Regions from separate parts of the Devosia sp. CAU 1758 genome, predicted to be linked through region 2. Evidence: predicted binding sites of a transcription regulator. Region 2 holds the regulator's gene; each other region holds the start of a gene.
The links. The regulator LexA, encoded in region 2, represses DNA repair genes until DNA is damaged. The targets are predictions, from matches to a motif close to TGTTCNNNNTGTGTTCNG.

Region 1 (4,063 bases), on a different contig from region 2:
GTCGGGGTGGTCAGCATGACCCCCTTGCCCATGCCATATTCAACCAGCTTGGCATCGTGCTGGATGGCGGTGGCCAGCGCGGATTCGATGGGGACGAACATCATCACGTAATCAAGACTCGACCTGGCGGCACGCTGATAGGTCTTGTCGCCCAGCGTAGCGATATGACCGCGCACCGAGGTGATATGGGCCCGCAAGTGCTGGTCGCGATCGTCCTCGTGGCTGTTGACGAAGGCCTCGAATGCGGTCAGCGACACCTTGGAATCGATGACCAACCGATCGCCATTGGGCATGAGGATTTCAACATCGGTGCGCAGGCGCTGGCCGTCCTCGCCAGTATGGCTCTGCTGAGTAAAATATTGCTCGCCCTCGCGCAGGCCAGACTGTTCGAGAATGGTCGAAAGGATCATTTCGCCCCAGGCGCCCTGGGTCTGCGAAGACCCCTTGAGGGCGCGGGTCAGGTTCTGTGCCTCGGTGGTGATCTGCAGATTGCTTTCGGCCAAAGCGCGGATGCGCTCGCCCATGGCCGAGCGGTCTTCCACCAGGTTCTTGTGGAATTCGGTGATCTTGTCCTGCAGGGGCTTCAACAGCGTATCGACCTGCTCGCGGTTCTGCTTGGTAAAGGTCTCGCTATGGCTACGGAGCACATCGCCGGCAATGGCCTTGAACTCGTCGGTCATCTGCTGGCGCGCTTCCAAGAAACGCTTAAGGTTCGCCTCGTTCTGCCGAGACTGCTCGTCGAGCCGCGTGCGCATGGCGGCCAGTTCGGATTGCAGTTCGGCGCTTTTGTCGCGCTCGGTAGTGAGTTGATCGGCGGCGCGGTCGCGATCGCGGTCCAATTGCGCTTCGAGATCACGAATGCGGGTGTCGCGCCCGGCGATCTGTTCTAGGAAATTGGCCCTGAGCCCTTCGGTGGCTTCCCGGGCGGCCAGTTCGGCGCGCCCGGCATTGGCGCGGGCGGAAACCACCAGCCAGACCACAAGGACGACGAGCAGCAATGCGCCTCCGGTCAGCAGGGCCGTTGCAAGGGAGACCGGGATATCACCCAGGGTGAAGAGGATGGTGTCGAGTTCGCGCATGTGCCCAGTCTAGTCCGATTCTTCTGTTCGCAAAATGTTCCGCATGGATGGCGGATTGACCGGGCTTGCTGTTGACCGCAAGGCCGGAAATGGCCATATCGGGGGCAATCCATTCATCGCCGGACTTTCTGACATGGCCATCCGCCCAATCCTCGTCATTCCCGATGCGCGCCTGCGCGCTGTTGCCGACCCGATCATCGATATCGATGACGAGATCAAGGCACTGGCCAAGGACATGCTGGACACCATGTATGACGCGCCCGGCATTGGCCTGGCCGCGCCCCAGATTGGGGTGATGAAGCGCATCGTGGTGATGGACCTAGCAGGCGAGGGAGAACCCCCGGCCCCGCTGGTGATGATCAACCCCGAGATCACCGGTTTTGGCGACCAAATGCAGGTGACCGAAGAGGGGTGCCTTTCCATCCCCGAGCTCTATTACGAGGTCGAGCGGCCCAATGACGTGACGGTCAGCTATACCGATCTTGAGGGCAAGCTGGTATCCAAGGAAGCCGAAGGAAAGCTGGCCGTGTGCATCCAGCACGAACTCGATCACCTCGATGGCGTGCTCTATATCGATTATCTCAGCCGCTTGAAGCGCGACAGGGTGATCAAAAAATTCGAGAAGCAGGCGAAGCGGGCGGCGAGCTGATAATCGGTGGCCGCTACCTCGCCCTTCGACAGGCCCAGGATGAGGTCTATGGGAGCGCTGCGTTCGCGTAGAGCTCATGGTGAACTTGTCGAACCACGAGGTCGCTGACCATGCGCGTCGTCTTCATGGGTACGCCCGAATTTTCCGTGCCGACCCTGACCGAGATTGTCTCGGCCGGGCATGAGGTGGTAGCGGTCTATACGCGGGAGCCCAAGCCGGCGGGGCGCGGGCAGGCGGAGCGCAAGAGTCCGGTACACGAGACTGCCGAGGCTTTCGGCATTCCCGTCTTCACCCCAAGATCCCTCAGGGGCGAGGCCGAACAGGCGCAGTTCGCCTCGCTGGGGGCCGAAGTGGCCGTGGTAGTGGCCTATGGGCTGATCCTGCCAACGCCGGTGCTTGAAGCCCCCGAATACGGCTGTTTGAACCTGCATGGCTCGCTGCTGCCGCGCTGGCGCGGCGCGGCGCCGATCCAGCGCGCCATCATGGCGGGCGACAGTCAGACCGGCATTGTTGTCATGAAAATGGATGAAGGGCTCGATACCGGCGCCATGGGCCCGACCGAGATCATCCCCATTGCATCCGACATGACGGCGGGCGAATTGCACGACCAGATGATGCGGCTGGGCGCGGACCTGATGGGACGGGCACTGGCGGCGCTGGAACGCGGCAGCCTCGATTTCACCGCACAGCCCGGCGAGGGCGCAACTTATGCGGCCAAGATCGACAAGGCCGAGGCCCGGATCGATTTTTCCAGACCGGCGAGCGAAGTGCACAATTTGATCCGGGGCCTGTCGCCTTTTCCGGGTGCCTGGTTCGAGCTGGAGCTGGGTGGCAAGCCGGTGCGGGTCAAGGCCCTGCGTTCGGCGCTGGTGGATGGCGCGGGCGCGCCCGGCACGCTGATGGGCGGCGACCTGGTCATTGCCTGTGGAAGCGGTGCGGTGCGCCTTATTCAGGTGCAGCGCGAGGGCAAGGGCGCCATGGATGCGGCGACGTTCCTGCGTGGTGCCGGGCCGCTGCCTGATACAGTCAGCTGATGCCGCGCTACAAGCTCACCGTGGAATATGATGGGACCCCGTTCTGCGGCTGGCAGCGGCAGGCGGACCGGATGAGTGTGCAGCAGGCGCTGGAAGAGGCGGTGGAGCGCTTTTCAGGCGAGATTGTCACCAGCCAGGCGGCGGGGCGCACGGATGCGGGCGTGCATGCGCTGGGCCAGGTGGCCCATATCGACCTTTCAAAGGACTGGGATCCGTTCCGCATTCGCGAGGCGATGAACTATCACCTTCGGGACTTTCCGGTGGTGATCGTCGAATGCGACGCGGTGGGCGATGAATTCGAGGCGCGGTTTTCGGCCCTGGCCCGGCATTATGAATATCGCATTCTCAATCGGCGGGCGCCGGCGGCGCTGGAGCGCAACCAGGTCTGGCATGTGCCCAAGCCGCTCGACGTGAAAAAGATGCACGAGGCAGCCCAGATGATCCTGGGGCTGCATGACTTCACCACTTTTCGGTCATCGGAATGCCAGGCCAAGTCGCCCATGCGTACGCTGGACCGGCTGGATGTGACCGGGGATGGTGAGATGATCGCCATCACGGCCAGCGCCCGCAGCTTCCTGCACCATCAGGTGCGTTCGATGGTGGGGTGCCTCAAGCTGGTGGGCATGGGCAAATGGAGCCCGGCCGACTTTCGCGCGGCGCTCGATGCGGCGGACCGCAGCCGCTGCGCGGCCATGGCTCCCCCAACCGGGCTCTATCTCACGGGCGTCGACTATCCCTGAGTGAGCTTAGGTCGCCGGCCCCATGGTCTGGAGCAGGATGCCGCCCAGGATCAGCAGCCCGAGGAAATTTGCGGCCAGTTGAGCAACGATGAATATGACGATCTGCATCGGTGCTAGGGTCACAATGCGGCGGGCAATGTTGACTTCGATAACGATGGCCAACAGACCCATGGCCAGCAGCATAATCTCGCTGCCGCCGAGCAGCACTATGCTGAGTGCACCCGCCAACGACACATAGAAATTCACCCAGTTGTCGGCAACAAGATAAGGCATGAAGCCATCGAGGCGACCCATCATCTGCAAGACAATGTAGGCGGCGCCGATCTGCAAGACGAAAAGCAGCGCTGATAACAGCGTCATGCTGGCGGCGGCGCCGGGCGATGAAGGCACCCCGAACAATGGCGGGACAAATACGCTGACGCCCACGGCCAGGACCAGGACGATGAAGCTGCCGACGACGCCGCGCAGGGAAAAATCGAAATACCGGGCCGCATCGGGACGCCCCAGAACCAGCGCCCAGGCGCCGCGCGCGGCATCAAGGGCTTCTTCTAAAAACGTCTG
Region 2 (4,063 bases):
CCTGTTGGTGGGTCATGCGGAAACGGTGCGCTGATGGCCGGGGGCCTCACCCATCTCAACGAGCGGGGCGAGGCCCATATCGTTGATATCGGTGACAAACCGGTTACGCGACGGCGTGCCGTGGCGCGGGCGCGACTGAGTGGCGAGGCTGCCACCATGGCAACGATCCTGGGCGGCGGTCTCAAGAAGGGCGACGCCCTTGCCGTGGCGCGCATTGCCGGCATCATGGCGGCCAAGAAGACGTCGGAGCTCATTCCGCTTTGTCACCCGATCCCGCTGTCCAAGGTCAGCGTCGAGATCAATGCCGATGGCAAGCATGCCATTATCATTTTGGCGACCGCCGAGACCACCGGCCAGACCGGGGTGGAAATGGAAGCCCTGGTCGCTGCCTCCACCGCGGCACTGACGCTCTATGACATGGCCAAGGCCATCGACCGCGCCATGGTCATTTCCGACATCTGCCTCATTGAAAAATCCGGCGGCAAGTCGGGCGATTTCGTTCGGACGCCATGAGCCTGCTTCCGGTCGACGACGCGCTGAAGGCAATTCTCGCGCATGTGCCGCCGGTTGTGCGCGAAAATGTGCCGCTGGCAGAAGCATCTGGCCGTGTGCTGGCTGAACCGCTGAAGGCCCGCCATGATCAGCCGCCCTTTGATGCCAGCGCCATGGATGGCTATGCGATGCGCGCTGCCGATGCCGCCGAGGGCGCGTTCCTCGACCTTGTCGGCACCTCACAGGCTGGCGCCGGCTTTGGCGGGTCGGTTGGTCCGGGCCAGGCCGTCCGCATCTTTACCGGGGCGCCGGTCCCGGCTGGGGCAGACACGGTCATCATGCAGGAAGAGGCCGTGCGCGAGGGCGACCGGGTGCGGTTCACCGCCCCTGCCCGGCCAGGCCACAGCATCCGCTCCAAAGGCAACGACTTTTCAACTGGCCAGGTGCTGGTGGCGGCCGGAACGCGGCTGACGCCGATGCAGATTGCGGTGGCGGCGGCGGCCAATGCGGCGAGCCTGTCTGTCGCGTGCCGCCCGCATCTGCACCTGATGGCCACCGGCGACGAACTGGTCTTGCCCGGCACGCCGCTTGGCCCGGACCAGATCGTGGCCTCCAACAGTTTCGGGCTGGGCGCCATGCTCGCCCCATATGCCCAGACCATCACCGACCATGGCATTGTCCGCGACGACGCAGCGACGCTCCGCGCCAAGGTTGCCGCCAGTCTTGCCGCCGAGCCCGACTTCCTCATCACCACGGGCGGCGCCTCGGTGGGAGAGCATGATCTGGTCCAGGACGTACTGAGGGAACTCGGCGTTACCCTCGATTTCTGGCGCATCAACATGCGGCCGGGAAAGCCACTGATGTTTGGCACGTGCGGCCGGACCCTTGTCTTTGGCCTGCCGGGCAATCCCGTGTCGGCCATGGTTACGGCCATGGTTTTCCTCAAGCCGGCCCTGCGGGCCTGGCTTGGCCTCGCCGAACCTCCGGCCTGGCGGCTGCCCCTGGCCGCGCCGACATCGCCCAACAGTGCCCGCCGCCACTTCATGCGGGCTCGCCTCGTGCAAACAGACGCCGGCCCCATGCTACAGCCCGTCTCGCAGACGGACAGTGGTCATACCTCGTCTCTGGCCGGCTCCGACTTCCTCATCGTGCAGCCTGAGCATGATCCGGGTCAGCCGGTCGGGACCATCGTTGAGGCTGTGCCCCTGAATGCCTTCTGAGGCGTTCATCTTGTTGCTTTTCGTTCATGACGGGACTCCTGGATCGAGGCATTGCAGAACATTAGTGGAACATGTATGGTCGTTCCGTCTATGTTCCGATTCTGGATGGTGGGGCCAATGCTGACGCGCAAACAACACGAATTGCTGATGTTCATCCACGAGCGGATGAAGGAAAGCGGCATTCCCCCGAGCTTTGACGAGATGAAGGATGCCCTTGATCTTGCGTCAAAATCCGGCATCCATCGGCTGATCACGGCGCTTGAAGAGCGTGGCTTTATCCGTCGCCTGCCCAATCGGGCGCGCGCGCTGGAAGTGGTCAAGCTCCCCGATTCCATGAACCCCTCGCTGGGTGGCCGCAAGTCGCGGTTCGAGCCTTCCGTCATCGAAGGCAATCTGGGCAAGGTCGCCAATCCGCCAGTTCGAAATAGCGCAATGGGATCAGATGATTACGCCAGGCCGGTGTCGATCCCGGTCATGGGCCGCATCGCCGCCGGTACGCCGATCGAAGCCATCCAGACCCACTCCCATACCATTGCCGTGCCGCCTGAAATGCTGGGTGCCGGCGAGCACTATGCCCTTGAAGTGCGTGGTGATTCCATGATCGAGGCCGGCATTTTCGACGGCGACACGGTGCTTATCAAGAAGCAGGAGCATGCCTCGACTGGCGAGATCATCGTTGCCCTGGTCGATGACGAGGAAGCCACGCTCAAGCGCCTGCGCCGCAAGGGCGACACGGTGGCGCTTGAAGCGGCCAATCCGGCCTATGAAACCCGCATCTTTCCGCCCGACCGGGTCAAGGTGCAGGGCCGGCTAGTGGGCCTGCTGCGCAAATACTGAGCCACATCCGCGATGAGAAAAGGCCCGCCTATCTGGCGGGCCTTTGTTATTGGCGAGAGTGCGCGGAGCTAGTGGTTGTCGCGCGGCACGCCTTCGGTCTGGGCGATGCGCTGATACTTGACTGCTGGGCGCAGGACAGCGCCGCTGCCGAGCTGGTCGACCAGGCCGCGCTGGATTTCCTGCCATGGAGTCTGGTGCTTGGGAAACTTATAGCCCCCTGACGCTTCCAGCGCTGCGCGGCGCGTGGCGATTTCCTCGTCGGAAATAAGGATATCGGCCTCGCCCTTGTTGAGGTCGATGCGAACGCGATCACCAGTCTTGAGAATGGCAAGATTGCCCCCGGCCGCGGCTTCCGGAGAAGCATTGAGAATGGAGGGTGAACCCGAAGTGCCGGACTGGCGGCCGTCGCCGATACAGGCCAGCGAGTGGATGCCCTTCTTGATCAGGTAGTCGGGCGGACGCATGTTGACCACTTCGGCAGCGCCCGGATAGCCAATGGGGCCGGCGCCGCGCATGAAGAGCAGGGTGTGCTCGTCGATGTCGAGCGAGGGATCGTCGATCCGGTGATGGTAGTCCTCCGGGCCATCGAACACCACGGCCTTGCCCTCAAACATGCCCGGATGTTGCGGATCGGACAGGTAGCGCTCGCGGAACTCGGGCGAGATCACGCTGGTCTTCATGATGGCGTTGTCGAACAGATTGCCGCGCAGTACCAGGAAACCCGATTCCGCCTTGAGCGGATTGCCGAACGGCCGAATGACCTTGTCATCCTGGATGGGTGTCGCGCGGCAATTCTCGCCAATGGTCTTGCCATTCACGGTCGGGGCATTCTCGTGGATGAGTCCCTGGGCCATCAACTCGTTGACGACCGCCGGGACACCACCGGCGTGGTAATAGTCCTCGCCCAGATATTCGCCTGCCGGCTGCAGGTTCACCAGCAGCGGCACCTTCAGTCCATGCTGCTGCCATTCGTCGATATTGAGATCGACGCCGATATGGCGGGCAATGGCGTTGATGTGGATCGGTGCATTTGTCGAGCCGCCAATGGCTGAATTGACCACGATGGCGTTGAGGAAGTTTTCCTTGGTCAGAATGTCCGAGGGCTTGAGATCCTCATGTACCAGTTCCACGGCGCGCTTGCCGGTGCGGTAGGCCATTTCCTGGCGATCGCGATAGGGCGCGGGAATGGCGGCCGATCCTGGCAACTGCATGCCCAGGGCCTCGGCCAGCGAGTTCATGGTCGAGGCGGTGCCCATGGTATTGCAATAGCCAGTCGAGGGCGCTGACGAGGCCACCAGTTCGATAAACTTGGGATAGTCGATCTCGCCGGCCGCCATCATCTGGCGCGCCTTCCAGACAATGGTACCCGAGCCAGTGCGCTCTCCCTTGTGCCAGCCATTGAGCATAGGGCCGACGGAAAGGGCGATAGCGGGGATGTTAACGGTCGCGGCGCCCATCAGCATGGCCGGTGTTGTCTTGTCGCAGCCGATGGTCAGTACGACGCCGTCGAGGGG
Region 3 (4,063 bases), on a different contig from region 2:
TCTGTGCCAATAGGTCCATCTGCGTCTGGTCAAGCCGGAGCGCGGCAACCGGGAGGGCATCGAGCACATCGACAAGCTGATCGGAGGCGACGATCCGGCTGCGGGCAAAGTGACTAATGGCCCAGGCCGCGCCGATGGTCGAGGCGATGGCGCCTGAAACTGTATAGCCTAGGCCGCGCAACCGATTGAGGACCATGCGCAGCATCTCGGCCTCCCCACCGAAGAGATGGGCAACCCCCCTGATGTCGAGAACGAGGTCGCCGAACGGCGCCATGTCCTGCATCACCGCCACCAGCGGACTGACATTGGAATGCCAGTCGGCAAAATCGGCAAAGGCCGACACCAGCATCCCTATATCCTGCTCGATAATGGTGAGGCCGGGCAGCATGGCCCGCGCATCGGCAAGCGCCTGACCGATGCGCAATCCCTCTCTGCTGGCCTCGCGGTCGAGCGCCGCCAGCCGCAACCCGCCCTTGATCTTTTCATAAAGAACCAGCGGCGGTTTGAGGTCGGGATCACGCCGTTTGAGATATTCGGTCGGCCAATAGGGCAGGAACAGGCATAGGAACCGACGTTCCGGGATGAGGCTGGCGCGTGTGGCCAGACCCGTTGGGGAGTGCCTTGAAACCATTTTCTGTCCATTCCAGGATCCATTCGACATTGCGCTGGCCGGCATTGCCCTTTTCGAGTTTGACCCCCCAGCGGGCCATTCCAGGAGCACGCTCGTCAAACAGTCTTCGCCCGGACCGTTGCGGCAGGAGGTGCCAGCGCAAATGGGCCGCGCTTGCTTCCCTTTTCTGGCCATAGCGCAGCAGAAACAGGGACGTACCGCTTTCGACCGCGCGCATGCTGAGCCGCCGGCTGACGGTAAAATCAAGCGGTTCGGGATCACCACCGATATCGGCAATGATGCCGGCAACGGCCTGGCAAGCCAGGGATTCCTCGGCCACCCAGAGCAGATCGCGCATATCTGCGGCGCGGACGATGACAAGGCGTGCCGGGTCCAGTCCGAAGGATGAAAGCCCCGGCCCATAGGGTAGGCCAAAGAACTGCGCATCGGTGGCAAGCTGCAGATAGAGCACGGCCATGCGCCTGTGGCTCAGGAGGGTTTTTGCCTGTGCCAGTGCAAAGCCCAGGCTGGCGCCGCCATTGCGGACCGCATCTGTAAACACCTCCTGCAGGAGCCCGCCAGGCAGGCGCGGAAACGCCCCTTCCTCAACGTTGAAGGAGCGGGCCTGCATCTCCGCCAGCGCCGGCTTGCGCTCGATTTCGGCAATGACATCCCGCAGCGCGGCAAGGCGCTGTTGATGATTTTGGGTCTGCATGGGGCGACCGTGTAAGTGAACAAAGAGGGAACATTTAGACTCCGAATCTCTCGTGAGTCGAGTCCCTTCTGCATTGCCCGGTGTGACCGGGCTGCATCACGCCGCTCAAGACCGCGTGAGCCCGGCAAAAGTCGATTGAGCCAAACGCGCTTATGGCTAGTCTCGACCTGCCTGCCTCCCGGCACGCATCCAACCACGTCCATCGACCCCGAGAGAGGCTGACCGCCATGTTCGAGGCCCTGACCCGCTTGTTCTCAAAACCCGAGGCGCCGGCGGACCTGCATGACCCCAAGCTGGCTGTGGCCGCCCTTCTGGTCCATCTGGCCGCCGTCGATGGCTCCATGGACAAAGCCGAGCGCAAGGCCATTCGCGGCGCGCTGATGGATCACTATGATCTCGATGAACAAAGCGTCGACCGACTCATCCGCGAGGCGGCGCGGCACGATGCCGAGGCGGTGGATTTCTACAAGTTCACCTCTGGCCTGACCCAGCTCGACATGGGCGACCGCATCGAAATCATCCGCATGATGTGGACCGTGGTCTTTGCCGACCGGCAGAATCACGAGCTGGAAGACAACATGGTCTGGCGCATTGCCGAGTTGATCGGCGTCTCGAGTCGCGACCGCACCATCCTGCGTAACCAGATCCGCGGCCGCGCCGAAGAAACCGAGGCCGACGCTGAAGCCGAGGATCAGTAGGCTTCAAAAGCCCCGATGATCTCGACCTCGTCAGTCATGCAGTCGAAATCCCCCGCCCGGTCGGCCGCCTCCCGCGCCAGTTCATTGGCATCGGCATTGGCGCGCGCATCGACATAGGCGATGTGGCAGCTATTGCCCTCGGCAATCTGGGTCACCACCAGCACCTGCCCGAAATTCTCGCCCGTTTCCGGATGCGCGGTGTGATAGCGCACGATGGTGGCAATGGGGAACCAGCGCCCAAGCGCATTGGACAGCCGCCATTCGAGCGTGTCGCCCAACTCATTGAACGGCGGCAGGGTCTGGAAGCCGGCGCTGCTCTCGTCGGCGTCAAAGCCATAACTCAACGAAAACCGCAAATCCCCCTCTTGCACCATCAGCGGATAGCCCTTGTACCCCGGGCAGGACCAGGAGGCGCCGAAATCATCGGCCTCGAGCACCAGGCAATCACTGCCAAGATCAAGATCGGTATAGGCGCTGGTAAAGCCGGACTGGGCCATGGCCGGCGCCAAAAGCAGTGCGGTCACGCCCAACAGGCCGGCCGTTTTGATCAAGACATTCGCGCGCATTGGACTAATCTCCCCGCCATCATGACCCGGCATGATCCAGATCAATATGCCGCCATGATGACCGCACCATACTGCCCCCGCAAGGAGAGCAAGCAATGTACAAGAACCTGCTGATTGCCATCGATGGCTCGGACCTGGGCAACAAGGCGTTAGAAGCCGGACTGGCGTTGACCAGGCTCAACGGCGCCAATGTCACCATCCTGACCGCCACCGACCCTGTCAGCACCGGCATCGGCTCGGGCGGCTTCGGCACGATTGATGCCGGTCCCATCGTCGCGCGGCTTGAAGAAGCCTATGCCGCCGAAGCCGCCGATCTGCTCGCTGCCGCCCGCCATCAGGCTCAGGAGGCCGGGATAACCGCCGAAATCCTGCACCTGCCGCGCCAACGTCCCGCCGATGGCATCCTTGAAACGGCCGCCGGGAAATCCTCGGACCTCATCGTCATGGGGTCCCATGGCCGGCGCGGCCTTGGCCGGCTTCTGCTCGGCAGCCAGGCCGCCGAAGTGCTGGCCCGCGCCAGTATTCCCGTGCTGATCGTTAAATAAGCAGGGCTGCTGCGGCAGTTTTGGACCTTGCCTTTGAGAGCCATTGAAGGCAGAACCGCCGCACTCCTGGACCTCCTCCATGAACGGCGAATAACGAACATGAACATCGACGCGATCCCCACCGGCAAGAACCCGCCCGACGAACTCAACGTCATCATCGAAGTGCCGCTGGGTGGCGAGCCGATCAAATACGAGATCGACAAGGATTCAGGTGCGCTGTTCGTTGATCGATTCCTCTATACGCCGATGCGCTATCCCGGAAACTACGGCTTCGTGCCCCATACACTGTGTGGCGATGGCGACCCGCTCGACGTCATCGTCATGAACTCGCGGCCGCTGGTGCCCGGCGCCGTGGTGCGCAGCCGGCCGGTCGGCGTTCTGTTCATGGAAGATGATGGCGGCCAGGACGAAAAGATCATCGCCGTGCCGATTTCCAAGCTCACCCGCATGTATGACAATATCCAGGATATTGGCGACATGCCCGAAATCCAGCTTGAGCGGGTCAAGCATTTCTTCACCCACTACAAGGACCTCGAGCCTGGCAAATGGGCCCGCATCGACCGCATCGGCGGGCTTGATGAGGCCCGCAGGGTGATCCTGGACTCTATGGAATTGGCCAAAAAGAGCTGAGCCATTCGCGGGCTGCTGCGTTGTGCCCGGACGCACAATGCCGGAGGTCTCCATGAAACTCGCTCTTGCCACAGCAGTCGGTGCCGCCCTGATGCTGGCCGCACCCGCCCTGGCGCAGGAGGCGGCAATGCCCGGCAATGCCGCCATAGCCAAGATCCTGGCCGACCGCATCGACCGCGATCAGGCCAATATCGGCATGGCCGTGGCGGTGATCGAAGGGGGCGAAGTGCGCTTCGTCTCCCACGGCACGTTCGGGCGTGACGATGACAGGCCGGTCGACGAACACACCGTGTTCGAGG
Region 4 (4,063 bases), on a different contig from region 2:
GTCAGCATGCGTCCGCGCGGCGTGCGCTGGATGAACCCCTGCTGCATGAGATAGGGTTCGACGATTTCCTCGACCGCGTCGCGCGGTTCCGAAAGCGCCGCAGAAATGGTCTCGATCCCCACCGGCCCGCCATTATAGAAATCGGCGATGGTGGTGAGATAGCGCATGTCGAGCTGGTCGAGGCCCCGCGCATCCACGTCGAGCCGCAGGAGCGCCTTGTCGGCCACAGCGCGATTGATCTCGGCGGCGCCATCCACCATGGCAAAATCGATCACTCGCCGCAGCAGCCGTCCGGCAATGCGCGGCGTCCCGCGCGAACGCCGTGCGATTTCCATCGCCCCGTCCGCCGACATCGGCATGCCCAACAGTCGCGCACCGCGGGTGACGATCTGAACTAGTTCCTCGGGCGTATAGAAATTGAGCCGCACCGGAATGCCGAAACGGTCGCGCAGCGGCGTCGTCAGCAGCCCCGCCCGCGTCGTCGCCCCCACCAGCGTGAATTTGGCCAGGTCGATCCGCACCGAACGAGCCGCCGGCCCTTCCCCGATGATCAGGTCGAGCTGGAAATCCTCCATTGCCGGATAGAGCACTTCCTCGATGGCCGGGTTGAGCCGGTGGATCTCGTCGATGAACAGCACATCCCGCTCCTCGAGATTGGTAAGGAGCGCGGCCAGATCCCCCGCCTTGGCAATCACCGGGCCGGACGTGGCGCGAAACCCCACGCCCAGCTCCCGGGCGATGATCTGGGCCAGCGTCGTCTTGCCCAGGCCCGGCGGGCCGACAAACAGCACATGATCTAGCGCCGAGCCACGCTGCTTTGCCGCCTCGATGAACACTTCAAGGTTAGCTCGCGCCGCCGCCTGCCCGACAAAATCGGAGAAACCCGAAGGGCGCAGGGAAACATCAAGATTGTCATCGCGGCCGGCAGTGGCGGAGGTCAGGGTCACGCTGGGAGCATCCGCGCCGTAATCCATACCAGGGCAAAAAGCAGCTTCGCCTCCCTCTCCTGATCGGTGAAGCCACTAAAGCCGTCAACTGATCCCACATACAGGTCTTCGCCATCAACGTCGGGATAGCTCACTGTCATCCCACCGTGCCAAACTCTGATATCGCCGCAAAGACGGCCGGACCTTGAAACGTCATATTGTTCAGGGACCGATGGGGAGGTCATCTTTAGTACCATGCCAAGGCGATCAGCCGCCTCCAGGACTAGCGACGGGATCGTGGGCGCCTGCCCCTTCGGAAGGTTTAGCTTCTCAAGCTGTTGCACAATTGATGACATAAGCTTCAACCAGATTTTGAACAGTCATAATAAGTTAAGCCTTTGAAAGCTTTAGCTCCCAACGTGGACGATCAACTGGCCATGTTAGAACCCAGTCGGGTTCAAAGGTGCCCCACAAGCTCTCGTATGCCGACGCCAAATTTGGCCGCCGCCGCCTGATCTCACGATAGCATTCGATGAACGCTCGTCGGGGATTATCATAGTCCCCGAACAACAAATCCGTCTCAAATGGATAGCGCCAATCTTCAAAATAACGTGCTATCTCCGACACGCACCCGGAAAGGTGGGGGAGGTTTTCACGAACCCCTTCCGGCAAGAGACTGAACAGCTTCTCGAGATCATGTCCCTTCGCGGGACTGCCGATCGCAACCACATGAAGGACCTTGAGCGCCAGTTCAACTGCAAAGGCATAGTTCACTATCGTCGGAGCGGAGACCGAATGAAACCCATAGGGATCGAACTTCAACTCCAGTGAGCAGCGCTCCGCTGCCAAGAAAAAAGCAGTGGCGGTATCTATCTGCCGCTGTAGATCGGGACTCAACTGCTCAATTCCCGCAATCCCAGCCGGATCAGCTTTTCGGTCGGGGTGTCGTCGCCCTCCTTGGCCACGACCCGCGCCACGGCGCTTGAAGCCTGTGCCGAGGAATAACCAAGATTGGTCAGCGCCGACACCGCATCAGACACATTGCCGGCGGCAAGGCCCTCGCCCAGCGCCGTTTGCAGCCCCAATGTCCCGGCATCGATGCCACCAATGGCGGGCACCTTGCCCTTGAGCTCGGTCACGACGCGCACCGCCAGTTTTGGCCCCACGCCGTTGGCCCGGCCAATCATCGCCTTGTCCTGCAGGGCTACCGCGCTGGACAGTTCTGACGGCGAGAGCACGGATAGGATCGCCAGCGCCACCCGCGCGCCCACGCCCTGCACGCTGGTCAACAGGTTGAACCAGCCCTTCTCGGCCTCGCTGGCAAAGCCGTAGAGTTTGATGAAATCCTCGCGCACGATGGTCTCGATGAACACCACCGCCGCCTCGCCCACCCGCGGCAGCGCCTGCAGCGTTCGCCCCGAGCAGAACACCTCGTAGCAAACCCCGCCGCAGTCGATCAGCACGACATCGTCGCCAAAACTGTCGACCAGGCCCTTGAGCTTCCCGATCATGCAAAGGCTCCCATGCGGCGGGCAGAGACACGGTGATGCGCGTGGCAGATGGCGATCGCCAGCGCGTCGGCCGCATCGGCGCCCTTGACCACGGCGCTGGGCAATAGCGTCTTGACCATCAGCGCCACCTGGTTCTTGTCGGCATGGCCGGTGCCGACCACCGATTTCTTGACCAGGTTGGCGGCATATTCGGCCACCGGCAGCCCGCGCATAGCCGGCGTCACCAGCACCACGCCGCGCGCCTGGCCTAGGATCAGCGCCGAGCGTGCTCCGGCATTGACGAAGGTTTCTTCCACCGCAGCCTCGTCCGGCGCATGCATGTCGAGCACGCCATTGAGCCCGGCCGCCAGCGCGGCGAGGCGTTCGGCCAGCGAGCCATCGACCGGTGGCGTCAGCGTGCCGCCCGCAACAAAGCTCAGCCTGTTGTCCCACGCTTCGATAATGCCCCAGCCGCAGCGTCGCAGCCCCGGATCGATCCCGATGATTCGCACAGCCCGTGTCATGGCATTCCTTGTAGTGGCGGCACTGCACCTTACCAAGCGCAAAGTGAACAAATGAGCAACAAAGCTACATCTTTGGACGCTTCGTTCAATTTTTACCGGATGGACAAACCCTGTGTAGAGGAACCGCTGCTAGCTTCGGTTTCTGGGAATGCAGGCATTGGGGCGAACATGACAGGGGCATACGACACGCTCACCGGACACGCCTGGATACGGGCTTCTCGCAGGGCAAGTCTGCCCGCAGCCATCTCGGTTGTGCTGCGGGAGCATTTGCAGCAACTCGCTTCCGTCGACTGGCTCACCCGCCGCCTTCCCTCGGCGGCGGCATGAAACAGGAACAGCTTGCGCCCTCCCATTTGCGCCCTCCTGCATCCCCGCGATCGCATCATCGTTCGTCGTCGGAGGAACCCGTTCGGGTCATACCCTTGCAGAACTGGACGAGCGTCGCGCGCTGGACGCTGTTTGGCACCCTGGCCTGTGTCCTCACCTCCCTTGCCTTCAATCTGGTGGCCTTTGGCGACCTGGGCGGGGAAGTGGCCATGCGCCTTCTGATCAGCGCCACCGCCCTGCCCATCCTAATCGGCGCGCCGCTCTTCTTCTACTTCAGCCTGCGCATGCGGGGGCTGGCCATTGCCAATGTGCGGCTGGGGCGCGTAGCCCGTACCGACAGCCTGACCGCCTGCCTCAATCGCGGCGCCTTTACTGGCCGCATCGATGCCTGGCTGCGCGATCCGTCGGCCGCTTGCTGCGGCGCTCTGCTGATGATTGACGCCGACCATTTCAAGTCGATCAACGATCTTTACGGCCACGACATCGGCGACGAGGCCCTGACCATCATCGCCCGCTCGATCCGCTCCATATTGCGCAATGGCGACATCGTCGGTCGTATGGGCGGCGAGGAGTTCGGCGTCTTCCTGCCCGGCGTCACTCATCGGCAGGCGCAATTGGTCGCCGACCGCATACGCCTCTCCGTCAACACCGCCGATTTCCGCCCGCATGGCGAGATCAGGCAGCTTTCGGTCAGTATCGGCGGCGCGGCCTTTTCCGAGACCACCAGCTTCGCCCAGTTGTTCCGTATCGCCGACCAGCGCCTTTATGGCGCCAAACATGCCGGCCGCAATTTGGC

Region 1: ACXYMS_RS09405 (DNA recombination protein RmuC) is a predicted target of LexA. The motif match lies at 1,104-1,121, and genes of this name have one in related genera.
Region 3: ACXYMS_RS13545 (ImuA family protein) is a predicted target of LexA. The motif match lies at 1,341-1,358, and genes of this name have one in related genera.
Region 4: ruvC (crossover junction endodeoxyribonuclease RuvC) is a predicted target of LexA. The motif match lies at 2,984-3,001, and genes of this name have one in related genera.

What each region holds. Positions count from the first base shown of each region.
Region 1 is NZ_JBTLRJ010000002.1:692,777-696,839, forward strand. Features, by position in the region: gene ACXYMS_RS09405 (DNA recombination protein RmuC) at 1-1,079, opposite strand, end outside; gene def (peptide deformylase) at 1,213-1,728, shown strand; gene fmt (methionyl-tRNA formyltransferase) at 1,839-2,762, shown strand; gene truA (tRNA pseudouridine(38-40) synthase TruA) at 2,762-3,502, shown strand; gene ACXYMS_RS09425 (hypothetical protein) at 3,509-4,063, opposite strand, start outside.
Region 2 is NZ_JBTLRJ010000003.1:370,514-374,576, reverse strand. Features, by position in the region: gene trpC (indole-3-glycerol phosphate synthase TrpC) at 1-34, shown strand, start outside; gene moaC (cyclic pyranopterin monophosphate synthase MoaC) at 34-513, shown strand; gene ACXYMS_RS11910 (molybdopterin molybdotransferase MoeA) at 510-1,712, shown strand; gene lexA (transcriptional repressor LexA) at 1,830-2,549, shown strand; gene ACXYMS_RS11900 (IlvD/Edd family dehydratase) at 2,618-4,063, opposite strand, start outside.
Region 3 is NZ_JBTLRJ010000004.1:33,475-37,537, forward strand. Features, by position in the region: gene ACXYMS_RS13540 (Y-family DNA polymerase) at 1-631, opposite strand, end outside; gene ACXYMS_RS13545 (ImuA family protein) at 516-1,325, opposite strand; gene ACXYMS_RS13550 (tellurite resistance TerB family protein) at 1,553-2,023, shown strand; gene ACXYMS_RS13555 (hypothetical protein) at 2,017-2,589, opposite strand; gene ACXYMS_RS13560 (universal stress protein) at 2,685-3,134, shown strand; gene ppa (inorganic diphosphatase) at 3,234-3,764, shown strand; gene ACXYMS_RS13570 (serine hydrolase) at 3,817-4,063, shown strand, end outside.
Region 4 is NZ_JBTLRJ010000001.1:313,537-317,599, reverse strand. Features, by position in the region: gene ruvB (Holliday junction branch migration DNA helicase RuvB) at 1-947, opposite strand, end outside; gene ACXYMS_RS01565 (HEPN domain-containing protein) at 1,317-1,823, opposite strand; gene ruvA (Holliday junction branch migration protein RuvA) at 1,820-2,437, opposite strand; gene ruvC (crossover junction endodeoxyribonuclease RuvC) at 2,434-2,940, opposite strand; gene ACXYMS_RS01550 (GGDEF domain-containing protein) at 3,363-4,063, shown strand, end outside.